3 regions of the Chromobacterium vaccinii genome follow, and region 2 is predicted to be linked to each of the others. Evidence: predicted binding sites of a transcription regulator. Region 2 holds the regulator's gene; each other region holds the start of a gene.
The links. Region 2 encodes FNR, which switches genes on or off when oxygen is low (the NO sensors DNR and NnrR bind a similar motif). Its sites were predicted from a motif close to TTGATNNNNATCAA; they were not measured.
Positions count from the first base shown of each region.

Region 1: a site for FNR is predicted at 6,580-6,593, ahead of BKX93_RS18970 (M61 family metallopeptidase). Genes of this name have one in related genera too.
Region 3: a site for FNR is predicted at 6,921-6,934, ahead of BKX93_RS22585 (4-hydroxyproline epimerase). Genes of this name have one in related genera too.

Region 1 covers NZ_CP017707.1:4,070,113-4,079,879, forward strand. The annotation lists gene BKX93_RS18930 (YbaK/prolyl-tRNA synthetase associated domain-containing protein) at 32-508, shown strand; gene BKX93_RS18935 (hypothetical protein) at 508-852, shown strand; gene BKX93_RS18940 (FixH family protein) at 944-1,477, opposite strand; gene ccoG (cytochrome c oxidase accessory protein CcoG) at 1,479-2,912, opposite strand; gene ccoP (cytochrome-c oxidase, cbb3-type subunit III) at 3,034-3,963, opposite strand; gene BKX93_RS18955 (cbb3-type cytochrome oxidase subunit 3) at 3,960-4,151, opposite strand; gene ccoO (cytochrome-c oxidase, cbb3-type subunit II) at 4,155-4,769, opposite strand; gene ccoN (cytochrome-c oxidase, cbb3-type subunit I) at 4,785-6,209, opposite strand; gene BKX93_RS18970 (M61 family metallopeptidase) at 6,668-8,461, shown strand; gene pepN (aminopeptidase N) at 8,556-9,767, shown strand, end outside.
Region 2 covers NZ_CP017707.1:1,963,837-1,973,603, forward strand. The annotation lists gene BKX93_RS09115 (multicopper oxidase family protein) at 1-471, opposite strand, end outside; gene BKX93_RS09120 (inositol monophosphatase family protein) at 631-1,422, opposite strand; gene BKX93_RS09125 (RNA methyltransferase) at 1,568-2,329, shown strand; gene BKX93_RS09130 (DUF1853 family protein) at 2,319-3,230, shown strand; gene fnr (fumarate/nitrate reduction transcriptional regulator Fnr) at 3,278-4,024, opposite strand; gene hemN (oxygen-independent coproporphyrinogen III oxidase) at 4,128-5,534, shown strand; gene BKX93_RS09145 (methyl-accepting chemotaxis protein) at 5,713-7,728, shown strand; gene BKX93_RS09150 (glycerate kinase type-2 family protein) at 7,842-9,104, opposite strand; gene mutS (DNA mismatch repair protein MutS) at 9,262-9,767, shown strand, end outside.
Region 3 covers NZ_CP017707.1:4,878,191-4,887,957, forward strand. The annotation lists gene BKX93_RS22550 (LysR family transcriptional regulator) at 1-919, opposite strand, end outside; gene cynR (transcriptional regulator CynR) at 1-9, shown strand, start outside; gene BKX93_RS22555 (M20 aminoacylase family protein) at 1,088-2,296, shown strand; gene BKX93_RS22560 (DUF3100 domain-containing protein) at 2,310-3,662, shown strand; gene ctlX (citrulline utilization hydrolase CtlX) at 3,893-4,822, opposite strand; gene BKX93_RS22570 (Lrp/AsnC family transcriptional regulator) at 5,012-5,434, shown strand; gene BKX93_RS22575 (hypothetical protein) at 5,442-5,831, opposite strand; gene BKX93_RS22580 (AraC family transcriptional regulator) at 5,957-6,760, opposite strand; gene BKX93_RS22585 (4-hydroxyproline epimerase) at 7,073-7,999, shown strand; gene BKX93_RS22590 (dihydrodipicolinate synthase family protein) at 8,055-9,002, shown strand; gene BKX93_RS22595 (aldehyde dehydrogenase (NADP(+))) at 9,023-9,767, shown strand, end outside.

The DNA of each region.
Region 1 (9,767 bases), 2.1 Mb from region 2:
AATGATCCAGTATTTGCGGGAGGCGCTGACCGTGTTTGAACGTTTGCGGAACATATTGGAAGAGGGCCAGGCCCGTTTCCGGGTGATAGAGCATCCAGCCGAGGGCAATTCGCACAAGGTGGCGGAGATACGCGGCACCGAGGTGGGGCAGGGGGCCAAGGCGATGCTGTGCAAGGTGGCGGACGCGCCGGGCCGGTTCGTGCTGGCGGTGCTGCCCGGCGACGAGCGGGTGGATTTCGCCAAGGTGGCCGCCGCCGTCGGCGCGCGCAAGGTGAAGCTGGCCGACGCGGCCGACGCCGAGGCCGCCACCGGCTGCGTGATCGGCTCCATCCCGCCGTTCAGCTTCGATCCGTCCATCCGGCTGGTGGTCGACCCGCAGCTGTTGGCGCGCTACCGGGAGGTCGCATTCAACGCCGGCCGGCTGGACGCGTCCATCGTGCTGGACGGCGACGATTACCGCCGTCTGGCGCAACCGCTGCTGGCCGATATCCGCAAGGAGAGCGCTTGATGGCCGAAGCGAGCGAGCCGCTGGCCGGCTATGCGCGGGCGATCATGGGCGGCGCCGGCGCGGAGCGCATCGTCGGCCGCGAGGATAGGCAGGACAACTGGCGCGAGGCCGATTGCGAGGTGACGCTGCGAGAGCGCGTGTACCGTTTCGACAACGGCGTGGCGATCCGCCGCAGCATCGAGGTGGACGACTACCCCAGCGAGCTGGCCTGCGCCGAGAGCTGGATCACCTATGAAGTGCTGGAGCTGGGCGGCTCGCCGGGCATAGCGCCGATGCGCAAAAGCTTCGATAACGGCTGCCGCGAGGCCTTTTGGCTGCGTTATCACTCGGACGCCGCCATCTGATCGGGCCGCCGCTACGCCGTTGTCTGGCTGGCGGTGGCATCAAAAAAACGGCCCGCTTGCGGGCCGTTTCGATAGGGGGCGAGTCTGGCGCTCAGTGCTCAGCCGGCTCCAGATGCGGCTGGCCCAGCATCGCCATCTGCCCGGAGCCCGGCTTCCATTCGCCCTGGATCCGCCATTTCTTGTCATGGTCTTCCAGCTGCACGTACCAGTGATTGGCGTTGACGGGGATCTTGGGCAGGATGCCCTGGTACAGCTTGGGGCCGGCCATGGTCATCACGGCGGACAGGTCGTAATCGTCCTGAGCCGGGTGGATCATGCTCAGCGACAGGGTGTCGGGCAGCTTGACCTTGCTGCTTGTGACCAGGCGCAGGCTGCGGCCGTCGCTGCCGAACATCAGTTGGGCGGACAGGCCCATTTGCGCCGCGGCCTTGTCGCGCCGCAGCTCCATATTGATCGCCTTGCCCTTCTTGTAATAGTCGTCGGTGACTAGGCCGTCGTCGGACTTGATCGCCGCCATCAGAAAGAAGATGCCGACGACGACGGACACCGCCGGCAGGCCGAACAGTATCCAGGGCCAGGGTTCCTTGTACCAGGGGCGGGACGGGTGGTGGGCGGTGTGCTGCATGTCATTCTCCGATGAAGCTGGATTTTTCTTCTACCCGCAACGAGGGATCGCCGGCGGATTCTACGATGAAGCGGATCGGGTGGCTGCCCTTGGTCGCGTACTGCGGATCGGCCTCCACGTGCACGGTGGCGCTGTCGGTGGCGGCGGCGGGAATGGCCACCAGCGGCGTTTCGGTCTTGACCTTGATGTCGGGCAGGCCTTCGGCTGTGATCCGGAATTGCTGCGGACGTTCCGTGGTGTTGATGATCTTGATGATGTAGGTATTTTCCAGCCAGCCTTCGTCGGTCTCGCGCACCAGCGACGCGCGGTCGCGCAGGATGTCCACCTTGAACGGCTTGCGCATCGCCAGCGAGGTGACGGCGGCGATGATCACCGCGCTCAGCACCAGGATGTACAGCACCACGCGGGGACGTTTCAGCCGCGACGCGATTTCCTTTTCCGGATACTTGCCTTCCAGCGCGTTTTCGGTAGTGTAGCGGATCAGGCCGCGCGGATAGCCCATCTTGTCCATCACTTCGTCGCAGGCGTCGATGCAGGCGGCGCAGCCTATGCATTCGTATTGCAGGCCGTTGCGGATGTCGATGCCCACCGGGCACACCTGCACGCAGATGCTGCAGTTGATGCAGGAGCCCAGGCCCTGTTCTTTCGGGTCGGATCCCTTCTTGCGGGCGCCGCGCGGCTCGCCGCGGGCCTCGTCGTAGGAGATGATCAGCGTGTCGGCGTCGAACATCACGCTCTGGAAGCGGGCGTACGGGCACATGTATTTGCACACCTGCTCGCGCATGAAGCCGGCGAACAGATAGGTGAAGCCGCCGTAGAAGAACATCCAGAACGTCTCCCACGGACCGTAGCCGAAGGTGGGCAGCGCCGCGACCAGGCTGCGCATCGGCGTGAAATAGCCTACCAGCGTGAAGCCGGTCCACAGCGAGAAGGCGATCATGATGAAGTGTTTGGCGGTTTTCAGCCTGAGCTTGCGCAAGCTCATCGGCGCGGCGTCCAGCTTGATGCGCTTGTTGCGGTCTCCCTCCACCCATTGCTCTATCCACAGCATGATCTCAGTGTACACCGTCTGCGGACAGGAATAGCCGCACCACAGCCGGCCGGCGATGGTGGTCCAGGTGAACAGGCCGAAGGCGCAGCACATCAACAGCGCGGCGAGGTAGACGAAGTCCTGCGGCCAGACGGTGAGGCCGAACAGGTAGAACTTGCGGTCGGCCAGATCGAACAGCACCGCCTGGCGGCCGTTCCATTGCAGCCAGGGCAGGCCCAGGTAGACCAGCTGGGTGCCGAGCACGAACAGGATGCGGAGGTTGTTGAACATGCCTTTGGCGGCACGGACGTAGATTTTCTGGTGGGATTCGTACAGCGAGACGGTTTCGTTGTCCTGGCCGGCGCCTTCAACCTTGATCGGGATTTTCTTCAGCGATTCGGACATGTCGTTTTCCTGAAGAGGGTTTGGTGAAACTCACCGGTCGATGCGCTCTACCAAAGCCTCTGGGTGGGGAGAGGCGAAGCGCGCCGCCCGCGCGGGGCGGACGGCGCGCCGTGCAAGGCGCTTACTGCTGCGCCTTGGGGTTGTTGGACAGGCTCCAGACGTAGGCGGCCAGCAGGTGGACCTTGCCTTCGCCGAGAAAATCCTTCCAGGCCGGCATCTGGCCGCTGCGGCCGTTGGTGATGGTCTCGATGATGGCCTTCTCGGTGCCGCCGTACAGCCAGCTGCCCGACGGATGGGTCAGGTTGGGCGCGCCCAGTTGCTGGTTGCCCTTGCCGTCCGGACCGTGGCAAGTGGCGCATACCGCGGCGAAGGTTTCCTTGCCTCGGGCCGCGCGTTCCGCGTCGAACTTCTTCTTGTGCTCGGACAGCGACATCACGTAGTTGGCCACATCCTTGACCTTCTCTTCGCCGAAGGCGGCGCCCCAGGCCGGCATCTGGCCGTGGCGGCCATTCAGGATGGTGGTCTTGATGGTGTCCGGCTCGCCGCCGTAGATCCAGTCATGGCTCACCAGGTTGGGGAAGCCCTTGGCGCCGCGGGCATCCGCGCCGTGGCACTGCACACAGTAGGTCTGGAACAGGCGACGGCCCATTTCCTGGGCTTTGGGGTCGGCGGCGACCGACTTCATATCCTGCTTCAGGTACTTGTCGTACAGCGGCTGGTATTTTTGCTCGGCGGCCTTGCTCTCGGCCTTGTACTGGTCGATCTGGGTCCAGCCGAAAGCGCCCTTGTAGTCGCCCAGGCCCGGGTACAGCACCAGGTAGACCACGCCGAAGATCAGCGTGATGTAGAACATCAGCATCCACCAGCGCGGCAACGGGTTGTTGTACTCGGCCAGGTCGCCATCCCAGATGTGGCCGGTGATGTCGACTTCTTCGCCCTTTTTGACCGTGGTCTTGGATTGGGTGAACACCAGCAGCGTCAAGCCGATGATGCCGCCCAGCACGATCACGATAATCCAGATATTCCAGAAACCGCTTGTGAATTGACTCATTTTCTCGCTCCGTGGGAAGCCTCGTCATGCGGGGCTTCCTCTACCTTGTCGTCGTCCATGAAGGGCAGGTTGGCCGCCTCCTCGTACCGGTTCTTGGAGCGTTTGCTGTAGGCCATGATCAACACCATGATGAAGAACGCGAAGCAGACCACGGTGAACAGCGAACGCCCGAAAGTGACCCAGTCCATGGCTTAGCGCCTGTTCTTCACGGCAAGGCCCAGGCCCTGCAGGTAGGCGACGACGGCGTCCTGCTCGGATTTGCCTTCCACCTGGGACTTCGCCTCGGCGATGTCCTTGTCGGTGTAGGGCACGCCGACCAGGCGCAGGGCTTCCATCTTCTTCGGCACCACGTCGGCGTCGGCCAGGTTCTTGGACAGCCACGGGAAGGCCGGCATGTTCGACTCCGGCACCACGTCGCGCGGGTTGTTCAAGTGCACGCGGTGCCATTCGTCGGAATAGCGGCCGCCGACGCGGGCGAGGTCGGGGCCGGTGCGCTTGGAGCCCCACAGGAACGGGTGGTCGTAGACGGATTCGCCGGCCACGGAGTAGTGGCCGTAACGTTCGGTTTCGGCGCGGAACGGGCGGATCATCTGGGTGTGGCAGGTGGTGCAGCCTTCGCGGATGTAGATGTCGCGGCCAGCCAGTTGCAGGGCGGTGAACGGCTTGACGCCGGCCACCGGTTCGGTCACGGATTTCTGGAACGCGAGCGGCAGGATTTCCACCAGGCCGGCCACGCTGACCACCAGCAGGGTCAGCACGATCAGCCAGCCTACATGCTCTTCAATCAGTTTCTGGATTCTGTCCATGATTATTCTCGCCTGTTAATGTGCTTCTGCGGTGATGGCCGGGATCTTGGCATCGACGGCGCGGCCTGCGACGACGGTGCGGTAGGTGTTGTAAGCCATCAACAGCATGCCGGAGAGGTACAGGAAGCCGCCCAGCAGACGCACCGTGTGGTACGGGTAGGTGGCTTTCACCGCCTCGACGAAGGCGTAGGTCAGGGTGCCGTCCGGGTTCAGCGCGCGCCACATCAGGCCTTGCATCACGCCGGAGATCCACAGCGCGGCGATGTAGAGCACCACGCCGACGGTGGCCAGCCAGAAGTGGGCCTCGATCAGCTTGACGCTATGCATGGTTTCGCGGCCGAACAGGCGCGGGATCAGGTAGTACATCGAGCCGATGGTGATGAAGCCCACCCAGCCCAGCGCGCCGGAGTGCACGTGGCCGATGGTCCAGTCGGTGTAGTGGGACAAGGCATTGACGGTCTTGATAGACATCATCGGGCCTTCGAAGGTGGACATGCCGTAGAACGACAGCGACACCACCAGGAACTTCAGCACCGGGTCGGTGCGCAGCTTATGCCAGGCGCCGGACAGGGTCATGATGCCGTTGATCATGCCGCCCCAGGACGGCGCAAGCAGGATCAGGGAAAACACCATGCCGACGGACTGGGTCCAGTCGGGCAGCGCGGTGTAGTGCAGGTGGTGCGGACCGGCCCACATATAGGTGAAGATCAGCGCCCAGAAGTGCACCACCGACAGGCGGTAGGAATACACCGGACGGCCGGCCTGCTTGGGAACGAAGTAGTACATCATGCCGAGGAAGGCCGCGGTCAGGAAGAAGCCCACCGCGTTGTGGCCGTACCACCATTGCACCATCGCGTCGACGGCGCCGGAGTACACCGAATAGGATTTCCACATGGTCACCGGCACGAAGGCGGAGTTGACGATGTGCAGCAGCGCCACGGCCAGGATGAAGGCGCCGTAGAACCAGTTGGCCACGTAGATGTGCTTGACCTTGCGGATGGCGATGGTGCCGAAGAACACGATGGCGTAAATCACCCAGATCACGGCGATCAGCAGCTTGATCGGCCATTCCAGCTCTGCGTATTCCTTGGAGGTGGTGAAGCCGAGCGGCAGCGTGATGGCCGCCAGCACGATCACCAGCTGCCAGCCCCAGAAGGTGACGGCGGCCAGCTTGTCGGAAATCAGTCTGACGTTACAGGTACGTTGCACCACGTAGTAGGAGGTGGCGAACAGACCGCAGCCGCCGAAGGCGAAGATGACGGCGTTGGTGTGCAAGGGGCGCAGGCGGCCAAAGTGGAACCAGGGCCCGAAATTGAGCTCCGGCCACACCAGCTGGGCCGCAATGATGACGCCCACCAACATGCCGACGATGCCCCAAACTACGGTCATGATGGCAAATTGGCGCACCACCTTATAGTTATAAGTGGGTTGCGTTTCCATTTAAGGTTTTCTCCAAGGTTGCTAACTCAGAACATGACAAACCGAGGCGGCTTGAACTTTTCAACCTCATCCCAATCTGGAAATTGGAAAGCAAGCCGCGGGGAACCGTGTAGTGAAAGTCGAATCAGGTGCTTGACCTGTACCGATAGGCTTTGATGTCTGTATTAGCAGTTTGCCGGCCTTTTCGATAGCACCAAATTCCCACGTATCCAATGCCGTTATTCTAAATCAAATGCCTTATGCGAGCCAGTTGCATAGTCGGCTTGGATCGGTTCTTGTCTGTCCCAATTCTCGCGGTATTACGAGGGTAGCGATACGAATAGTGCATGTTGCTACGCATGCAATTGTATTGGCGTATTGGTATGACTTCTTGACATGGATCAATACGCCATGAGGGCAACCGCCAAAATCGCGGAAATGCTAGAATCATCAAGTTTTGCAACGCTTGCAGGCTGATCATGACCCAACCCGTCCCAGTACAATACACGCTGCGCCCGGTGTCGCCGGAAGCGCACCTGTTCGAGGCAACCGTCATCGTTACGCACCCGGCCAAGGATGGCCAGGTGTTTTTTTTGCCGGCGTGGATTCCCGGCAGTTATATGATCCGTGAATTTTCCAAGCACATCGTCGAGATGGAGGCCCGCGCCGGCGGCAAGCCGGTGGCGCTGCGGCAGTTGGGAAAGAACCGCTGGCAGGCGGCGCCGGCCAAGGGCGCGCTGACGCTGCGCTATCTGGTCTACGCCTTCGACCTGTCGGTGCGCGGCGCCTATCTGGACGGCGAGCGCGGTTTTTTCAACGGCACCAGCGTGTTCCTGGCGGCTGAGGGTTATGAAAACGAGCCCTGCGCCGTGGAGATCCACGCGCCGGAAGGCAAGGCCTACGCCGATTGGAAAGTAGCCACCAGCCTGCCCGCCGTCGACATCAAGAAAAAGAGCGGCTTCGGCGGCTACCAGGCATCCAGCTACGATGAGCTGATCGACCACCCGGTGGAAATGGGCGAGTTCCAAAAGGTCAGCTTCAAGGCTTGCGGCGTGCCGCACGAGTTCGTTGTCTCCGGCCATTTCCAGAGCGATCTGAAGCGACTGGCCGAAGACACCAAAAAGATTTGCGAATACCAGATCAAGCTGTTCGGCGAGCCGGCCCCGTTCGATCGCTACGTGTTCATGCTGTTCGTCGGCAAGGACATCTACGGCGGCCTGGAGCACCGCGCGTCCACCGCGCTGGTGGCCAACCGCGACGACTTGCCCGCGCCTGGCGCGACCGACATCGGCGACGGCTATCTGAAGCTGCTGGGCCTGATCAGCCACGAATACTTCCACAGCTGGAACGTCAAGCGGATGAAGCCGGCGGCGTTCACGCCATATGACCTGAATCGCGAAGGCATGACCCGCCTGCTGTGGGCATTCGAAGGCATCACCTCCTATTACGACGACCTGACCCTGGTCCGCTGCGGGCTGATCGACGAGAAGCGCTACTTGGGCCTGGTGGCGGAAACCATCACCGGCGTGCAACGCGGCGCGGGCCGCCTCAAGCAGACGCTGGAGCAATCCAGCTTCGAGGCCTGGACCAAGTACTACCGCCAGGACGAGAACAGCCCCAACAGCATCGTCAGCTACTACACCAAGGGCTCGCTGGCCGCGCTGGCGCTGGATCTCGCCATCCGCCGCGACAGCAAGGGCAAGCAGTCGCTGGACGACGTGATGCGCGCGCTGTGGAGCAAGTGGCTGGCTGACGGCAAGGGCCTGGAAGAGGACGAGTGGGAAAAGATCGCGATCGAAACCACCGGCCTCAAGCTCAAGCCCTTCTTCGATCTGGCGCTGCGCAGCACCCAGGACCTGCCGCTGGCGGAGTTGTTGAAGAGCCAGGGCGTGGAACTGAAATTCGAGGCCGCGCAGGGCGCGTCCGACCGCGGCGGCGTGGTGGATGCCTTCGCCGGCAAGCCGGCGCCGCTGACGCTGGGCATCAAGACCGCGGCCGATGCCGCCGGGGTCAAGTTGACTCAGGTGCTGGACGGCGGCGCCGCGCAACAGGCCGGCCTGTCCGGCGGCGACGTGGTGGTGGCGGTGGACAAGCTCCGCGCCTACGATTTGGACAAACAACTTGCCCGTCTGGCGGCGGGGGACAAGATCAAGCTGCACGCCTTCCGCCGCGACGAACTGATGACTTTCGACGTGGCGCCGCAGGCCGCGCCCGAGGATACCTGCCGCCTCAAGCTGGAAGCCGGCGGCGGCAAATGGATTGCAGGCCGCTGACAGAGCGGTCGATTTCGACCAAGAGCGGCGCCGATCAGGCGCCGCGCCGTCTATGAAAGAGACCGGCCACGAGCCGGACCATAAGGAGACACGCATGGCCCAACAGCCAGAAGTCAAGTATCGCAAGGATTATCGGGCTCCGGCCTTCCTGATCGACCGCGTCGATCTGGTGTTCGACATCGAGGACGAGGCCACCCGCGTGCAGTCGCGGCTGGTGGTCACCCGCAACGGCGATTCCGCCGAGCGCGACCTGACGCTGGACGGCAGCGCCAAGCTGCTGGCCGTGCTGCTGGACGGCGAAAAGCTGGACGAGACCCGCTACGGCCTGGCCGACGACGTGCTGACCGTGCGGCAGGTGCCGGACAGCTTCATCCTGGAAGTGGAAACCGAACTCGATCCGGCGGCCAATACCAGCCTGATGGGCCTGTACGCGTCCAGCGGCAACCTGTTCACCCAGTGCGAGCCGGAAGGCTTCCGCAAGATCACCTACTACCTGGACCGTCCGGATGTGATGGCCAAGTTCACCACCACCATCAAGGCCGACAAGCAGAAGTACCCGGTGCTGTTGTCCAACGGCAACAAGGTGGGCGAGGGCATGGTGGACAAGAAGCGGCACTGGGTCAAATGGGTCGACCCCTACCGCAAGCCGTCCTATCTGTTCGCGCTGGTGGCCGGCAAGCTGGTGGCGCTGAAGGACAAGTTCGTCACCATGCGCGGCCGCGAAGTGGCGCTGGAGATCTGGACCGAGCCCGCCGACCAGGACAAGACCGCGCACGCGATGGAGTCGGTCAAGCACTCGATGAAGTGGGACGAGGAGCGCTTCGGCCTGGAGTACGACCTGGACATCTACATGATCGTCGCGGTCGGCGACTTCAACATGGGCGCGATGGAGAACAAGGGCCTCAACATCTTCAACACCAAGTACGTGCTGGCGCGCCAGGACACCGCCACCGACGCCGACTTCGAAGGCATCGAGGCGGTGATCGGCCACGAATACTTCCACAACTGGACCGGCAACCGCGTCACCTGCCGCGACTGGTTCCAGCTGAGCCTGAAGGAAGGCCTGACCGTCTACCGCGACCAGGAATTCAGCGCCGACATCTACAGCCGCGCGGTGAAGCGCATCGAGGACGTCAAGGGCCTGCGCATGGCGCAGTTCCCGGAGGACGCCGGCCCGACCGCGCATCCGATCCGTCCGGACAGCTATATCGAGATGAACAACTTCTACACCATGACCGTGTACGAGAAGGGCGCGGAAGTGGTGCGGATGTACGAGACGCTGCTGGGGCGAGACGGCTTCCGCAAG
Region 2 (9,767 bases):
CAGAGAGAAACGATAGTCTCGGCCCTGGCCGGGTTGAACCGGATCATGCGGATTGCCGTCCTGGTCGGCCGGAATCGGCAGGCCATGCCAATGCACGGTGGTAGGCTGCGGCAGGCGGTTGTCGAAGCGCAGGGCCAGCGTCTCGCCCTCAGACAACTCGATCGCCGGGCCCGGCACGCTGTCGTTGTAAGCCCAGAACGCCGTCGCCGGCTTGCCGGGCAGCAAGGGCAAGCTCACCGCGGCCGCGGTCAGGCAGCCCTGCAACGCGCCGTCCTTGCGCTCCAGCGGCAGCCGCTTCAGCTCCGGCAGCGGCAAGCCCCTGGCCAAACCCAGGGCCGTCGCATCCGGCGTCGCCTCTCCCATCGCCATCGCCCCGTGGCCGGCATGGGCGGACTCGGCCGCCGCCGGCCTGAGCCACCACGGCGCCAGGGCCAGCGCAGCCCCCCATCGCATCATTTGACGTCTTTGCATCGCGCGCTCCATTCAGAGCCTGTCTAAGGCCTTAAATACCCCCATTGGGTATATTGAACCTAGAGTCGCGGCGATGGCAACAGTTCCGCTCTCTGTGCTTGCGGGCATAAAAAAACGGCAGACCGGGCGGTCTGCCGTTTGTTTGGATCATCTATCCGCTTACTTGCTTACGTGCGGCGCCAGCAGATGCAGCAACTGGGCCAGCACCTTCGGGCTGCCGGCGACGATGTCGCCGGACTCGAACCAGCCCTGCTCGCCGGTGGGGTCGGTGACGATGCCGCCCGCTTCCTGCACGATCAGGCTGCCGGCCGCGATGTCCCACGGCTTCAGGTTCAGCTCGAAGAAGCCTTCGGTGCGGCCGCAGGCGACGTTGCACAGGTCCAGCGACGCGGCGCCTTCGCGGCGCACGCCGGCGGTCTTGCCGATCACATCTTTCAGCATGCCCAGGTATTGGTCGAGGTAACTCTGGTCGGAGACCGGGAAGCCGGTGCCGATCACGCATTCATTCATCATGAAGCGCTTGGAGACGCGGATGCGGCGATCGTTGAGGAAGGCGCCGACGCCGCGCGAGGCGGTGAACAGATCGTTGCGGTTCGGGTCGTAGACCACCGCCTGCTGGACCTGGCCCTTGTGCGCCAGCGCGATCGAGATGGCGTACTGGGGATGGCCGTGCAGGAAGTTGGTGGTGCCGTCGATCGGGTCGATGATCCATTCGTATTCGGAAGAACCCACGCCTTTGGCGCCGGACTCTTCTGCTAGAATCGCGTGCTTCGGATAGGCTTCGAGAATGACGCTGATGATCGCGTCTTCGGCGGCGCGATCCACCTCGGTCACAAAGTCATTGTGCTTTTTCTTCTCTACGCGGATGGCGTCGAGGTTGAGCGACGCGCGCTGGATAACACTGCCTGCGCGGCGAGCGGCTTTAACCGCGACATTGAGCATCGGATGCATTGACGGCCTCTACACTTGAACGATGGGCGGGTGTCCGTCGATGACGCGACACCCGCCGGTAACAATCTGGGTTAAGGAACAAAAAAACCCGACGCCTGGGCGCGGGCTTTTGGTATATGCCCGCTATTTTAATGTGAAAACGCCAATGAATAAACCCCAAGTACCTGATTTTCTGAAAAACATCCGCGTGGTGCTCGCCCGCCCCAACCATCCGGGCAATATCGGCTCTGCCGCGCGCGCGATGAAAACCATGGGTTTGAGCCGCCTGTACCTGGTCGAACCCAAGGTGTTTCCCAGCGACGAGGCCAACACGCTGGCCTCGGGCGCGGTGGATCTGCTGGAAAACGCCGCCGTGGTTTCCACGCTGGCCGAGGCCCTGTCCGACGTCACCGTCGCCTGCGCGCTGACCAGCCGCCGCCGCGAATTGACCACGCCGCTGTCCACCCCGCGCCAGACCACGCCGGAATTGATCGCCCGCGCCCGCGACGGCGAACAGGTGGCCCTGGTGTTCGGCAACGAGACCTTCGGCCTGTCGATCGAGGAAGTCGAGCAATGCAACCGCCTGGTGACCATCCCCGGCAATCCCGACTACTTCTCGCTGAACCTGGCGATGGCGGTGCAGGTGATGACCTACGAACTGTTCAGCCACACCGGCGTGGACGTGGAATACCTGCGCGCCGAGGGCGAGGCGGCGACCCAGAGCGAGGTGGACGGCATGTGCGGCCACCTGGAACAGGCGATGGACGAAATCGGCTACTTCCAGCGCCGCAACAGCGAGCGGCTGATGCGCCGGATGCGCACCATGTTCCACCGCGCCGGGATGTTGCGCGAGGAGATCGACATCCTGCGCGGCTTCTACAAACAGGTGCAGCGCACCGCCTCCGGCCGGCCCGGGGATGCCGACTGAGTCCGGCCTCGCCCTGCCCTACGCGCGCCCGGCGGTGCGCGACCTCGCCTTTCTGCTGACCTCTCCTTCGCCCTGGCTGTGCGGCGCCGATCTGCCGCCGGAACGATTGCTGGGGCCGGACGGCGAGGCGCTGCTGGCCCGGCTGGACCATGCGCCAGCCGAGCTCGAGGCCTGGCTGGCCGCCGCCCCCGCCAAACGGCTGGGACAATATGCCGAACGGCTTTTCTCCTTCTGGTTTCGCCAGGTAAAACACATCGACCTCATCGCTGAAAATCTGAAAGTCATAAACCGGGAGCGCCGGACGATCGGAGAGTTCGACTTCCTGCTGCTGCTGGACGGCGAGCCCTGGCATCTGGAAACAGCCAGCAAGTTTTACCTTTCGCTGGGCGAAACCGCCGACGATCTGGTCGGTCCCGGCCTCAATGACGCCTGGCGTTTGAAAGCGACCAAAACCACAACACAATTGCGGCTTTCCCGCCATTCCGACGCGCTTGCCATCCTGCCGGACGGTTTTCAGGACTGCCGCGCCGCGGCCCGGCTCTGCGGCTGGTTCTTCTATCCGGCGGATCAGTTTCCGCCCGCGCCGCTCAATCCCCATCAACTGCGCGGCTGGCTCGCGCCGAGGGACGCCCCCTGGCCGCGCGCCGGCGGCGATTCGCGCTGGGCCTGGCTGCCCAGGCTGTCATGGCTCGCCCCCGCGCTGCTGTCCGAAGCCGATACGCAGGACGAGGCCACCCTGCGCGCGCGGCTGCAAACGATGCCGGCGCCGCAGTTGCTGGCCGAACTGCGAGCGGTAGGCGGCGGCCTGTGGCGCGAGGTCGCGCGCGGCTTCGCCGTCCCGCCCGGCTGGCCGGACCCCGAGCGTCTTGCGGCGCTGAAGCTCAAAATCTCGCGGACATGAAAAAAGGCAGGCGTCGCGCCTGCCTTGATTGCCGATTCCGGACAGCCTTAGTGGCCGTCGGCGTGCATGCAGCCTGAAATCAGGTTTTTCAGCTCGTCTACCAGCACCAGCTGAATGTGCTTGTGATCGACGGTGATCCAGCCCTGCTGCTGGAACTTGGACAGCGTGCGGCTGACCGTTTCCAGCTTCAGGCCGAGGAAGCTGCCGATCTCTTCCCGGCTCATGCGCAGGATGAAGTCGTTGGCGGCGAAGCCCCGGGTGGACAGCCGCTGCGACAAGTTCAGCAGGAAGGCGGCGATGCGCTCCTCCGCCTTCATATTGCCCAGCAGCAGCATCACGTTCTGGTCGCGCACGATCTCGCGGCTCATCAGGCGGTAGAAGTGGTGCTGCAGGCTGGGGATGTCGCGGGACAGCGACTCCATCCGGGTGAACGGCAGCTCGCATACTTCGCTGTCCTCCAGCGCCACCGCGTCGCAGCTGTGGTTGCTGGAAGAAATGCCGTCCAGCCCCATCAGCTCGCCCGACATCAGGAAGCCTGTCACCTGCTCGCGGCCATCCTGGCTGGCGACACAGGTTTTGAAGAAGCCGGTGCGAATCGCGTACAGCGACTTGAAGGACTCGCCGCTGCGGAACAGGTATTCGCCGCGCTTCAGGCGGCGGCTCTGGCGGATCACCGCGTCCAGCTGGCCCATTTCCTCGCGGTTCAGACCGACAGGCAGGCATAGCTCGCGCAGGCTGCAGCTGGAGCAGGAAATTTTCAGCGTATGCAGGGAGGTTTGGTTTTGTTCAGACATGCTGTATGTGCAAGCCGGCGAAGCTTGACCCTTATCAAGGCGGAATTCACTAATTTTTCGCAAATTTACCAGTCCTCCAGAAGTTTTACCATCCGAATACGACATGAAAACTACCCACCCCTTCTCTCCCGCCCATTTTGTCTTCGATCGCGAGTTGATCGAGAGGCTGGATGGCGCGGGGCCTAGATACACATCCTACCCGACGGCAGATCGTTTTACGTCTAATTTCTCGACGCAAGACTATCTGGACAAATTGCGTCAGCGCCAGATCGGCGCCAACCGCAAGCCTCTATCATTGTACGCTCATATACCTTTTTGCAACACCATCTGTTATTACTGCGCCTGCAACAAGATCATCACCAAGGATAGCGGCAAGGCGGACCAGTATCTGGACTATCTGGAGAAGGAAATCCGCCTGGTATCCGCGGAACTGGGCATCCGGGAAAAAGTGATACAGCTGCACTTCGGCGGCGGCACGCCCACCTTCCTGTCCGATGCCCAGCTTGAGCGGCTGATGGGCATCCTGAGCACCCACTTCGAATTCCTGATCGACGGAGAATATTCCATAGAGATTGATCCGCGCAAGGTAAAACGTGAAACCATGCTGAAATTGGCAGGATATGGTTTCAACCGCGTCAGCGTGGGCATACAGGATTTCGATCCCGCGGTGCAGCGCGCGGTAAACCGGATTCAGACCGAAGAGGAAACCCGCGCGGTGATCGAAGCGGCGCGCGAAGGCGGATTCAAATCAGTCAGTCTGGACCTGATCTACGGCCTGCCGCTGCAAAGCCGCGAAACCATGCGCGACACGCTGCAGAAGGCGCTGGCGCTGGATCCGGACCGGCTGTCGCTGTACAACTACGCCCACCTGCCCAGCGTATTCATGCCGCAGCGGCGCATCAATGAGGCGGATCTGCCGCCCGCCGCGGTCAAGCTGGACATCCTGCAAGACGCGGTGAAGACGCTGACCGACGCCGGCTACGTGTTCATCGGCATGGATCATTTCGCCAAGCCCGACGACGAGCTGGCCATCGCCCTGCGCCAGGGCCGGCTGCAACGCAACTTTCAGGGCTATTCCACCCATTCCGATTGCGACATGCTGGCCTTCGGCGTCTCCTCCATCGGCAAGGTGGGCTCCTGTTACAGCCAAAACGACAAGACGCTGGATGGCTATTACGCGGCGCTGGACCAAGGCCGGCTGCCGGTGGTTCGCGGACTGACGCTGGACAACGACGACGTGCTGCGCCGGACCATCATCCAGAGCCTGATGTGCCGTTTCGCGCTATCGGTGGAAGCGATAGAAGAAATCCACGGCATCAATTTCGCCCAATATTTTGCGGCGGAAATGCCACAGATACGCGAATTCCAGCAACAGGGCCTGCTCTCCTTCGACGGCGACTTCCTGATGGTGGAGCCCCAGGGCCGCTTTCTGATCCGCAATATCGCGATGATCTTCGACCGCCATCTGCGCGAACGCGAAACCCGCGCCCGCTACTCCAAGACCATCTGACCCCCTTCTTGGCGCCGGGCTTTCCCCCGGCGCGCTCCTTCGTTCCGGGCGAGACTGCCCATAAGGCGGGTAGCGGATATTTTTCCCTGTGTGATAAGCAAAATCACTTATACAAAGGGTATGCAAGCGTGCCGGGCGAAAATTGGCGCGGCAGCCCGCTTTCGCAAGGAGCCGCTCCATGTCCACGCCCATCGTCAGGCTGATGCAGCGCCTGAGCTACCCGCAACGCTTCGCCGTGATCGGCGTGCTGTTCGCCGCGGCGCTGTTGTATCTGGTCTACGGCCTGTACCGCAGCAACCAGGACAATATAGAATCCACCGCCAAGGAAAAAGTGGGCGTCGCCTACATGCAGCCGCTGACCGCGATGCTGGCCCAGACCCAGCATAGCCAGGAGTTGGCGGTGCGCGCGGCGCTGGGCGAGGCCCAGGCCAGAAACGACTTTCCCGCCGCCGCCCAGCAGTTGCAAGCCAAATGGCAGGCGCTGCAGGACGCCAACGGCCGGCTGGGCCCGGAACTGGCCAGCGACGCCGCCTGGAAAGACGCCGCCGCCGCCTGGGACAAGCTGAAGGCCACGCAGTCCGTCCAGCCTACACAATGGATCGCCGCCTACGGCAATCTCAGCGACAAGCTGAACAATCTGATCGGCGTCATCAGCGACAACTCCAACCTGACGCTGGACCCGGACATCGACACCTATTATCTGATGGACGCCGCCACCGCCAAGCTGACCACGCTGGTCAGCCATCTGGGCGAAGCCAACGCCATCGCCTCGCTGGCCGAGGCCAACCATCTTCTAGATCCCGCCCAACGCGACCGCCTGGTGGAGCTGCGGCCGCTGATCGCCGAGGTCAATGACGGCCTGGCCAGCGACATCACCAAGGCCGTGGCCTACAACGCCAGCCTGAAGCCGGACATGTCGGCCCAGGCGGACAAGCTGGCGGCGACGCTCAAAAGCCAGCTGCCGGCGATAGACGACGCTGTCGGCGGCAAGACCGGCGCCGCCGGCCTGAAAGTGGCGGGACACAGCGCCGCCGGCGCCGAAACGGTGTCCGTCTACATCTCCGCCGGCCTGAAACAGCTGGACCAGTTGCTGCAGGCGCGGATAGACCGCACCGCCAGCCAGCGCGACACCTATATCGCCATCGGCGTCGCCTCCATGCTGCTGGCCATCTTCCTGTTCCACCAACTCTACCTGTCCATCACGCTGCAGTTGGGCGGAGAGCCGCTTTATGTGCAGCAAGTGGTGGAACAGCTGGCGGCGGGCCGGCTGGACACCCGCATCCATCTTCGCGACCGGGACGACCTCAGCCTGCTGGCGGCGATCCGCCAGATGCGCAACCAGCTGCGCGAGACCGTGACCCAGTTGCTGGACACCTCGAGCGAGGTCAATCGGGCCGCCGACGCGATGGCGCACAGCGCGCAGAGCATCACCGCCGGCAGCGCCCGGCAGAACGAGGCGGCCGCCAGCATGGCCGCGTCGATAGAGCAGTTGAGCACCAGCTTGTCGGAATGCGCGACGCAATCCGAACAGGCCGACCGGTTGTCCACCGACGCCGCCAGCCGCTCGTCGGACGGCAACCGGGTCATCGCCGCCACCGCCAGCAGCATGGACGGCATCGTGCGCGACGTCTCATCGGTGTCGGACACCATCACCGATCTGGGCAAGCAATCCGAATCCATCGCCGGCATCGTCGACGTGATCCGCGACGTGGCCGAACAGACCAATCTGCTGGCGCTGAACGCGGCGATCGAGGCGGCGCGCGCCGGCGAGATGGGCCGCGGCTTCGCCGTGGTCGCCGACGAAGTGAGAAAGCTGGCGGAACGCACCGCGCTGTCCACCACCGAGATCAGCAATATCGTCAACCAGATCCAGAACACCGCGCAAAAAGGCAACGACAGCATGCAGCTGGGCATGAAGGCCATCATGGACGGCCAGCAGCGCGCCCGCGAGGCCGGCACCAGCATGGACAATATCCGCCACTGCGTGGACGACGTGCTGGACAGCATCCACCAGATCACGTCCTCGCTGCGCGAGCAAAGCAGCGCCAGCCAGACGCTGGCGCAGAGCGTGGAGCAGGTGTCGAAGATGTCGGAACAGAACAGCATGGCGGTCAGGGACAGCGCGGAAACCGCAGGAGAGCTGCAGGCCATCGCGCAGCGGCTGGTGGGCCTGGCCGGGCGCTTCAAGGTCTGAAAAGCGGTTCAATGCCTGCTGCGCGCCAGCGGCGCGGCGTTGAGTCCGCCCCCCTCTCGCCATTTGCCTACTCAGCTCCCTAGTTTCGCTGTTCAAACATCTTGAACAGGCGATTACAGCAGCAGAATCGCGCGGAAATCGTTGACGTTGGTATGCGTAGGGCCGGTGATCAATAGATCGCCCAGCGCGGCGAAGAAGCCATAGCCATCGTTGTCCGCCAGCCGCGCGCCGGCATCCACGCCCAACGCCGCCGCCCGCGCCAGCGTGTCCGGCGCCATCAACGCGCCGGCGTTGTCCTCGCTGCCGTCTATGCCGTCGGTGTCAGCCGCCAGCGCGTAAACGCCCGGCAGGCCGTTCAGCGCGATGGCCAGCGAGAGCAGGAACTCGCTGTTGCGCCCGCCCCTGCCCTTGCCGCGCAAGGTCACCGTGGTTTCGCCGCCGGACAGGATCAGCGCCGGTCTGGCCACCGGCGAGCCATGCGCTGCGATCTGACGCGCGATGCCGGCGTGGACCTTGGCCGCCTCGCGCGCTTCGCCCTCTATGCTGTCGCCCAGCAGCAGCACGTTCAAGCCCAGCCGCTCCGCCTCGGCCGCCGCCGCCCGCAAGGCCAGCTGCGGCGTCGCGATCAGCCGGTATTCGGCATGCGACAGCCTGGCGTCGCCGGGCTTGGGCGTCTCGTCCGGCTCCGCCGCCAGCAATGCCGTTGCGGCGGGCGGCAAGGTCAAACCATATTTGGCGACCACCGCGCGGGCGTCTGCATAGGTGCTTGGGTCCGCCGCGGTCGGCCCGGAGGCGATCACCGCCGGATCGTCGCCGATCACGTCGGAAATCGCCAGCGTCACCAGCCTGGCCGGCGCGCAGGCCAGCGCCAGCCGCCCGCCCTTGATCGCGGATAGATGCTTGCGCACCGTATTCATCTCGTCGATGCCGGCGCCGCAGGCCAGCAATTGCCGGCTGACCTCCTGCTTGTCCTCCAGGCTGACGCCATCGGCCGGCAAGGTCAGCAAGGCTGATCCCCCGCCGGACAGCAGGCAGATCACCAGATCGTCGGCTGTCAGCCCGCTCACTGCTTCCAGTATCCGCCGCGCGGCCGCGCCGCCCGCCTCGTCGGGCACCGGGTGCGACGCCTCCAGCACCGCGATCCGTTCGGTCGCCACAGCGTGGCCGTAGCGCGTCGCCACCACGCCGGACCATTCTCCCGGCCACACCCGCTCCAACTCCCGCGCCATCGCCGCTGCGGCCTTGCCGGCGCCGACAACCACGGTGCGCCCTATCGGAGGAGGCGGCAAATGATCGGCCAGCCGTTCCGGCATCGCGCTGGCGACGGCGGCGTCGAACAGGCGGCGGAGCGTGGATTGCGGGTCGAGATCGGACATGACGGGTTCTCCAATGGCGATGACGCCATTCTGCCGCAGCCGGCGGCGGCTGACACCCCCGCCGCCGCGCGTTAGAATGGCGGCGATTCCAACGCCCCGCCTTCACCGGGGCGTTACGCATTTTTCCAGACAGACCAAGAGCAGAGCCCGACACCCGATGAGCACGCCCCAGCACACCCCGATGATGGCCCAATATTTCTCCCTGAAGCGCGACCACGCAGACAAGCTGCTGTTCTACCGCATGGGCGACTTCTACGAGCTGTTCTACGAGGATGCGGAAAAAGCGGCGCGGCTGTTGGACATCACGCTGACCGCGCGCGGCGCCAGCGCCGGCGTGCCGATCAAGATGGCCGGCATCCCCTACCACGCCGCCGAAGGCTACCTGGCGCGGCTGGTGAAGATGGGCGAATCGGTGGCCATCGCCGAGCAGATCGGCGACCCCGCGCTGGCCAAGGGGCCGGTGGAGCGCAAGGTGGTGCGCATCGTCACGCCGGGCACGCTGACCGACGCGGCGCTGCTGGACGACAAGCGCGACAACCTGGTGCTGGCGGTCAACATGGTCAAGGGCGTGCTGGGCCTGGCCTGGCTGTCTCTCGCCAGCGGCGAATTCAAGGTGATGCAGGCCGATGTGGAAGACCTTTCCAGCGAGCTGGAGCGGCTGAA
Region 3 (9,767 bases), 2.1 Mb from region 2:
ACGGCGTAACGGCGCCGTCGCGGAAGGCCGGCATGGAGCCGGCCAGCATCTCCAGCAGCCTGGCGGCTGCCGGGCTTTGCCGGCGGCCCTGATGGGTGATCAGATGCACTTCCGCCTGCTGCAGGTTGCGCTGTTCGATCGGAATGGCCAGCAATTGGCCGTTTTCCAGCTCGCGCCGGACTGCGAAGAGCGGCTGCACCGTCGCCGCCTGCCCGGTCAGCGCGTATTCAATCATCACCCGGTAGGAATTGGTGACGATGGCCGGTTCCAGCTGGCATTGTTCGGCTCTTTCCGCGTCGCGCAGGATTTGCCGCACGCCGAAGCTCACGTCCGGCAGCGCCAGCTTGTGCCGCGCCAGCTCTTCCAGGCTGATGGGGCGTTTCGCGCGCGCTAGCGGGTGATCGGGCGTGGCCACCGCGTACAACGGCTGGACCGAGCTGCGATGCACCCTCAGCAAGGGATTGGGCGCGGTATAGAACACGATGCCGATATGCGCCCGGTCCTCCAGCACCGTACGCACGATGTCGTTGGTGCCGCGGATGTCGATGCCCACCGTGATCTGCGGATAGCGCTGGGAAAACGGATGGATGGCGTCGATCAGATCGCTGATCACGCCGCCGCCGGTCACCACGGACACGTGGCCGCGGTGTATGCCTTTCAATTCGCGCAGCGCCGTCATCACCGCTTCCTGCTCGCTCAACTGCTTGTTGTGATAGTCCAGCAGCAGCCGGCCGGCTTCGGTTGGCTGGAAGCCGCGGCGGTGGCGTTCGAACAGCGTGGCGCCCAGCTCCATCTCCAGCTGGCGGATCTGCCGGCTGACCGCGGAAGCGGCGATGTCCATGTGGTCCGCCGCCGCGCGCACGCCGCCCAGCCGGGCCGCTTCGAAGAAGTAGCGGACGCGCTGATCATTGAACTCCATGTTTCATCCTGATTAGTTGTGTTGCCTTAAAGGCAACAAAGAAACCATTCTATGATGTTGGAGAATTGTTTGTCATTTGCTTACAATCCCCGCTCATAATGACAAAGTACTTTCGCGGTGTGGTTATTCAGTCCATTGGACTTGGCTGCCGCGAATCGGGAGAAGGGTATGCAGGCAGACAGGCAAGGCCGGTTGGGCGGATTCGCGATGCTGTCCGATGCCGCCGTGCAGGACATGGCGGCGTGGCGGCAGGATCTGCACCGCCATCCGGAAACCGCGTTCGACGAACACCGCACCGCGGGCAAGATCGCCGCTTTGCTGCGCGGCTTCGGGCTGGAGGTGGCGACCGGCATCGGCCGCACCGGCGTGGTGGGCACCTTGCGCGCCGGCGGCGGCGCGCGCTCCATCGGCCTGCGCGCCGACATGGACGCGCTGCATCTGCATGAAGAGGGCGACGCGCCTTACCGTTCGCTGCACGCCGGCCGCATGCACGCCTGCGGCCACGACGGCCACTGCGCGATGCTGCTGGGCGCAGCCAGGCATCTGGCCGAGAGCCGCGCGTTCGACGGCACCGTCCAGTTCATCTTCCAGCCGGCCGAGGAGAACGAGGGCGGCGGCCAGGAGATGCTGGAAGACGGCTTGTTCGAGCGCTTTCCTGTGGACGGCGTCTACGGCATGCACAACTGGCCCGGCCTGCCGCTGGGACAGATGGCCATGCATCCGGGCCCGATGATGATGGCCTTCGACCTGTTCGAGATCCGCTTGCGCGGCCAAGGCGGCCACGCCGCGATGCCGGAGCGCACCCGCGACGTGGTCGCGGCCCAGGCCCAGCTGGTGACGGCGCTGCAGAGCATCGTCAGCCGCAACGTCGATCCGCTGGATTGCGCGGTGCTGTCCGTCACCCAGGTGGAGGCGGGCTCCACCTGGAACATCATTCCCGAGCAGGCGCTGCTGCGCGGCACGGTCCGCTACGTCAATCCCACGGTGCAGGCGGTGATAGAGAGCCGGATGCGCGCGCTGGTCGACCACATCGCGCTGGCGATGGGCGTTGAGGCGGAGATGGACTACTGGTACCGCTATCCGGCCACCATCAACGCCGAGGCGGAAACCTGGCGGGCGGCCGACGTCGCCGCCGAGCTGCTGGGCGAGGCGAACGTGCGCACCAATATGCGGCCGTCGATGGCGTCCGAAGACTTCGCCTTCATGCTGCAGGAGCGTCCCGGCTGTTATGCCTGGCTGGGCGTGGACGGTCCGGCGCCCAGCGCGGGGCTGCACAGCCCGCATTACGATTTCAACGACCAGGCGCTGGCGATAGGCGCGGCGTACTGGATCAAACTGGTGGAAACCACGTTGGCCCCCGCGGCCGCAAAACAATAACGGGAATAAAAGCATGGCGCATGCGGGTGTTGGGCAATTGCAGGGCGGCGGGGTGGCCGCGGGCGCGGGATTCAACCGCCTGGCCCACCTGATGGCGATAGGCATCGTGATCGTCGCCGAACTGATTTACGTGCAGAAGTTTTCGGTGGGCAAGGGCAGCATCATCCTGCTGCCGCTGCTGTACGCCTTCGTGCTGGGCATGATGTGCAACCCGGCTGTCAATCCGCTGGCCGGCCGCTGGGTGAGCCGCGACGTCAGCGCCACCCTGAGCCAGGTGATCATCATCGCGGTGCTGCCGCTGGTGGCCAAGCTGGCCACGCTGCTGGGGCCGCAGTTCCAGGCCATCGTCGCGGCGGGTCCGGTGCTGATCTTCCACGAGCTGGGCAATGTCGCCACCGCGCTGGTGGCGATGCCGGTGGCGGTGCTGCTGTTCCGCATGGGCCGCGAGGCGGTGGGGGCGACGTTTTCCATCGACCGCGAACCCAATATCGCGGTGATCTCCGAACGATACGGCTTGCGCAGCCCGGAAGGCATGGGCGCCCTCAGCGTCTACGCGATCGGCACCATGTTCGGCACCATTTTCTTCTCGCTGATCGTGCCGGTGGTGCATTCCTGGAACCTGTTCAGCGACAAGGCGCTGGCCATCGCCTGCGGCGTCGGCAGCGGCAGCATGATGGCCGCCTGCGCCGGCACGCTGATCACCGCCTTGCCGGAGCAGAAGGACACGCTGATGGCGCTGGCGGCGGCCAGCAACCTGCTGACCACCACCACCGGCGTGCTGTTCGGCATCTACGTGGCGCTGCCCTTCGCCAACCGCCTGTACGCGCTGCTGAGCCGCCTGCGCGCGCCCAGGCCGCAAGCCGCCATCCGGATGGATGCCGCCGACGCCGAACTGCTGAAATCGGAAGAGCCAGAGCTGGGGCTGGGCGCTTTCGCCGCCAACCTGCTGATGGCTGGCGCCATCATTGTGCTCAGCCATATGATCGGCCCCAAGAAAGAGCTGGTGGCGGTATTGCCCGGCGTGGCGATGGTGCTGGGCATCTGTTTCGCCAGTCGCCTGCTCAACCGCTGGCTGCCGCTGAAGATTCCGACGCTGATCTGGCTGTCCATCCTGGGCGTGCTGGCCAGCCTGCCGGGCCTGCCCGGCGGCGAGTGGCGCAACCAGTGCTTCAGCCAGGTGGACGTGCTGGCCTGCGCGACGTTGGTGCTGGCCTACGCCGGCCTGGCCGTGACCCGGCGCGAAGCGGCCATTTTCAAGCGCGATGGCCTGCGTCTGTTGGTGATCGCCATTCTGGTGTTCAGCGGCACCTTCCTGGGATCGGCCCTGGTCAGCGATATTCTGTTTTCGTTGAAATTTGGACACTGATTGCCAAATGATCGGCATAAAAGTCAGTAAAGTTGCCAAATTTAATGTAATAGCTTTGTGAACAATCAAGCTTTTCTTAATAAAAATTAAGTCAAGCAAGCTTGCTAAAGAATGCTTATGTGCTAAATTGTTATCAATGGAATGATCATGTTCATGACATTCAACCATCTACCCCTTTGCGGCCGCCTTGCGCGGCCTTTTTTCTTGTCGGCCGGCGCCGGTCGCATCGGCTAGGGTTGAGCCACGCTTCGGCGCGGCAGGAAAATCTCCGCCACCATGCAGCGCGCGCCGCCGCCGCCCAGCCGCTCTATGGTGTCGATCGGCGCCAGCGCGATGCGCGCCTCGCTGGAGAGCAGGCCTTGCTGTTCCGCCGTCAGCGCCGCCCAGGCCTGGCGCGACAAGGCGAACACCGGCGCGCCGTCGGCGGCGGACAGCTCCAGCATATTGCCGGCGAAGCATTCCAGCTGGCGGTAGCCGATGTCGACGACGCGCTTGCCGCCTTGCTGCAGCGAATGGCGCAGCGCGCGGCGCTCGCCGGCGTCGGCCACCGATTCCAGGCAAACCACGGCCAGCGCGCGGCCCACGCTCATCATCACATTGGTGTGGAAGATGGGTTTGCCGGCGCGGTCGGCCGCGCCGAACCAGAACGGCCGATAGCCGATTTCCCGCTCCACCGCTTCCATCACCCGCTCGCTGCTGCGCGTCGAGCGGCAGACATAGGCGATGCGGGCCGAGTGGTCGAACACCATGGAGCCGGTGCCCTCGTGGTAATGTCCGTCGCGCTCGAAAGGGCTGAGGTCGATCGCGCGGCGCAAATCGAATTGTTTTCCGATGGCGTCCAGGATGTCCTGGCGCCGTTCCTGCCGGCGGTTTTCCGCCTCCATCGGGTAAATCAGCGCCCGTCCGTCGGCATGCAGGCTCAGCCAGTTGTTGGGAAAGATGGAGTCCGGCGTGTGGGGCTCATGGGTGTCATCCACCACCAGCACATTGACGCCGCAGTCGCGCAGCGCATCGACATAGGCGTCGAATTCGGCCAGCGCGGCGCGCTGCGCCTCGGCGGCGTCCCGTTCCCGGTTCTGGAAGGCGTTGCTGGCGGTGGTTTGCGGGTTGGACAGGAAGCGGACCGGCCGGATCATCAGAACGTCGCTGGTGGTTTGCATGCCTTTTCATCCTAGGGGAGGCGGTGGGTAAGGTGTCCGTCTTGACCTGCGGCTATCGATTGGGCCGGTATTGATGCGGATCAAGAATGGTCGATATTGTGCGCCTCCGGATTGTCGTCAAAAAGCTGGCAAACCTTACAGAATTTTCATATTGTTTTGCAAATTGATGGGTTTGATTGACGATTTGGCATGAACGATACCGACAGGCAATTACTGGCGCTGCTGCGCGACGACGCGCGGATATCCGTCACCGCGTTGGCGGAGAAGTTGAGAGTGTCGCGGGCGACGGTGCAGCATCGCATCGCCAGGCTGGAAGAGAGCGGGGTGATCGTCGGCTACACGGTGAAAGTGAAGCCGGAGGCGGAAGCCAGGCGCATCCGGGCCTGGATGTGCATCGCGGTGGAGGGCAACAAGACCGCCGCGGTGATGCAGGCGCTGCGCGGCGATCCCAGCGCCCACGCCTTGCATTCCACCAACGGCCGCTGGGACATCCTGGCCGAGCTGCGCGCCGATTCGCTAGAGCAATTCGACCGGGTGCAGGGGCGCGTCAGGCTGATTCCGGGCATTTCCGCCAGCGAAACCAGCATTCTGCTGTCCACGCACAAGGCCTAGCGGCCGGTTACTTGGCCTGCGGCTTTTCCTGGTAGCAGGTGGTTTCCAGCAGGGTGGGCAACAGTTTGTCGGCGGCGTCGCGTCCCAGCGCGAATTGGACCTTGCCGGTGTTGATCACGGCCCTGACGACCGGAGCGCTGACGGGCACGTCGTTGATCACCACCACCATGCTTTGATTCAGGAAGTCGCCGGTGGCCTGCTGCAGGCGAGCGGCGGCCGCCTTATTGAGCGTGGCGCTCAGGGAGAGGTTGTCGCGCTGGATGTTCAGGCTGCTTTCGGTGAAGTCGCAGGCGGAATCCAGACGCAGGATGTTGCCGGTGATGACGGGCTTGCTTGGCGCATCGGCCATGGCCGCGGCGGAAACCAGCAGCGCGGCGGCGGGCAGGAGAAACTTCATCAGACGCTCCATGTTCAGGATGTGGCTCATCGCATTATGACCGAGGCCGCCGCCAGAGGTTGCGTGGACTTGCTGTCAGGCTCGCGGCCGCGACAAGCGCAGCCGGTCTCAGAGCCCCGCGTTGGCTATTCGGCATCCGAAGCCGGCTCGGCATCGCTTCTGCCCAGCTGCTGGCGGTACTGGCGCGGCGTCAGGCCGGTCAAGGCCTTGAACTGCCGGCTGAAGGCGCTGTGATCGGCATAGCCGCAGCGCAGCGCCACTTCGGTGATGGCCATGTCTTCATGCAGCAGCCGGTGCGCGTGTTCCAGCCTGGCCTTGTGTATCATCTGCCGCGGCGACAGGTGGAACACTTTTTTGCAATAGCGCTCCAGCTGGGCGGCGGACATGCCGGCGATGCCGGTGAGCTCCGCCATGGTGACCGGCTGGCTGAAGTTGCGGCGGATGAACTCGTCCACCGCCACCAGGCGTTTGTACGCCGGGTGGGTCTTGCTGGCCGCTTGCAGGTCCAGCGAGATGCCTATCAGGCCGATGATCTCGTCCTGCCGGTCGCGCAACGGCCATTTGTAGGTCAGGCACCAGCCCGGCTCGCGGTTCTTGAACAGATGCAGTTCCAGCTGGCTTTCCAGCACCAGTCCGTCTTGCAGCACCTTGAGATCCTGCGCCGTATACGCCGGCCCCAGCTGGGCCGGGAACACTTCCGCGCTGGTCTTGCCCAGCAGCGGCCGCAAATCCTTCAGCCCGCAGCGCTGCACCAGCGTCTGGTTGGCGCAGAGATAGCGCGCCTGCCTGTCCTTGATGAAGATGGCCGCATTGGGGATCAGGTCCAGCACCGGCAACAGCGGGGCGACGCCCGCCAGCAGCTGGTCTATCGTCGCCGGGCGGATTTCATCCCGCCAGCGGGCGATTTTTTCCACGGTCTCGCTGGTCATCCCTCCCGCCTTTCTTGGCGCGCCAAGCGCCGTGCCTGGCCGTCGGCGTCCATCGCCGCCTCGTCATCCCGAATGCTCTGCTGCTCGGTCAAGCATCACGCCTATCCCGCTCGCTAGGCCCTCTGAAACGCAAACTATGCCGATTTCGTCATCGCAACTGATGATAACCATCAAGATTGCCGGCGACAACGCAGCCATGCTAGCGGGGTGGAAGCGAATACCGGCGCGGCGCGGAGATTCAATGGAATCAATGGCCTGCGAGACGACGGCGCGGTCGGTCGGACTGGATGGGGTTTGGAAATGGATACACGAATGAAACAGGTGGAGATCATCGATTCCCACACCGGGGGCGAACCCACCCGGCTGGTGCTGAGCGGATTCCCCGCATTGACGGGAGCCACCATGGCGGACAAACGCGATGCGTTGCGCGAACTGCACGATCCATGGCGCCGCGCCTGCCTGCTGGAGCCGCGCGGCAGCGATGTGCTGGTGGGCGCGCTGTATTGCGAGCCGGTTTCGCCCGACGCCGCCTGCGGGGTGATCTTCTTCAACAACACTGGCTACATCGGGATGTGCGGCCACGGCACCATAGGCCTGATCGCCTCCTTGCATTACCTGGGGCGCATCGCGCCCGGCAGCCACAAGATCGACACCCCGGTGGGGCCGGTGGACGCCGTCTTGCATGAGGACGGCGCGGTGACGCTGCGCAATGTGCCGGCTTATCGCTACCGCCGGCAGGCGGCGGTGGAGGTGCCCGGCCATGGAACGGTGACCGGCGACATCGCCTGGGGCGGCAACTGGTTTTTCCTGGTGGCCGAGCATGGCCTGAGCGTGCGGCTGGACAATGTCGAGGCGCTGAGCGCGTTCAGCTGCGCCACGATGCAGGCGCTGGAGGCGCAGGGCGTCACCGGCGCCGACGGCGCGCGCATCGATCATGTGGAGCTGTTCGCCGACGACGAACACGCCGACAGCCGCAACTTCGTCATGTGCCCAGGCAAGGCCTACGACCGTTCCCCCTGCGGCACCGGCACCAGCGCCAAGCTGGCCTGCCTGGCCGCCGACGGCAGGCTGGCCGAAGGCGAAGAGTGGGTGCAGGCCGGCATCACCGGCAGCCGTTTCATCGGCCATTACCAGCGCGAAGGCGACTTCATCCGCCCCTACATCACCGGCCGCGCCCACATCACGGCGCGCGCCACATTGCTGATCGACGAGCAAGACCCCTTCGCGTGGGGCATCTGAGCCCGCGCCTCTCATTACCTCTACCACCTGAATGAATGCCGCAAGGAGCAAAACAATGAGCGATAACATTTTCACCGGCTGCATCCCGGCGCTGATGACCCCGTGCACCGCCGATCGCCAGCCGGATTTCGACGCGCTGGTGGCCAAGGGCAAGGAGCTGGTGTCCCTAGGCATGAGCGCGGTGGTGTACTGCGGCTCCATGGGCGACTGGCCGCTGCTGAGTGAGGCCCAGCGCCAGGAGGGCGTGGCGCGGCTGGCGGCCGCCGGCGTGCCGACCATCGTGGGCACCGGCGCCGTCAACACCCGCGAGGCGGTTTCCCATGCCGCCCACGCCGCCAGGGTGGGCGCGCATGGCTTGATGGTGATCCCGCGGGTGCTGTCGCGCGGCGCGTCGCCGGCCGCGCAAAAGGCGCATTTCTCGGCCATTCTGGCCGCCGCGCCCAAGCTGCCGGCCGTGATCTACAACAGCCCCTACTATGGCTTCGCCACCCGCGCCGACCTGTTCTTCGAGCTGCGCCGCGCCTATCCCAACCTGATCGGCTTCAAGGAGTTCGGCGGTGCCGCCGACATGCGCTACGCCGCCGAGCACATCACCTCCCAGGATGACGAAGTCACGCTGATGGTGGGGGTGGACACCCAGGTGGTGCACGGCTTCGTCAATTGCAACGCCACCGGCGCCATCACCGGCATCGGCAACGCGCTGCCGCGCGAGGTGCTGCACCTGGTGGCGCTGAGCAAGGCGGCGGCCAGGGGCGATGCCGTCGCCCGCCGCCGCGCCGGCGAGCTGGAATCGGCGCTGGCCGTGTTGTCCTCCTTCGACGAAGGCTGCGACCTGGTGCTGTATTACAAGCACTTGATGGTGCTGAACGGCGACAAGGAATACGCGCTGCATTTCAACGAGACCGACGCGCTGAGCCCCGCCCAGCGCCGCTATGCCGAAACCCAGTACGCGCTGTTCCGCGAGTGGTACCGCAACTGGTCGGCCGAACTGAACGTCGCCTGAAGCTTAATCACACAGGAAACATGATGAATCTGACAGGCAAGATGCTCATCGGCGGGCAGGCCGTCGCCGGCCGCCGCGAGAGGATCCGGGCGATAGACCCGTCCACCGATCAAGCGCTGGAGCCGGGCTACCCCGGCGCGGACCGCGAACAGGTGGAGCAGGCCTGCGCATTGGCCTGGGACGCGTTTGACGCCTACCGCGAAACCGCGCCGGAAACGCGGGCGCGCTTTCTCGAAACCATCGCCGACGAGATGGAAGCGCTGGGCGATGCGCTGATAGAACGCGCGATGGCCGAAACCGGCCTGCCGCGCGCCCGCTTGCAGGGAGAGCGCGGCCGCGCCTGCGGCCAGCTGCGGCTGTTCGCCCGCACGCTGCGGGCCGGCGAGTGGCTGGACGCGCGGGTAGACCCGGCCATGCCGCAGCGCCAGCCGCTGCCGCGCGCCGATCTGCGCCAGCGCCAGGTGGCGCTGGGGCCGGTGGCGGTGTTCGGCGCCAGCAATTTCCCCTTGGCCTTCTCGGTGGCCGGCGGCGATACCGCTTCCGCGCTGGCGGCCGGCTGCCCGGTCATCGTCAAGGCCCATAGCGCCCATCCCGGCGTCAGCGAACTGGCGGGGCGGGCCATCGCGCGGGCGGCGGAGAAATGCGGGTTGCCGGCCGGCGTGTTCGCGCTGCTGTTCGGCGAAGGCCGCGAAGCGGGGCAGGCTTTGGTGGCCGATCCGCGCGTCAAGGCGGTGGGCTTCACCGGCTCGCGCGGCGGCGGCCTGG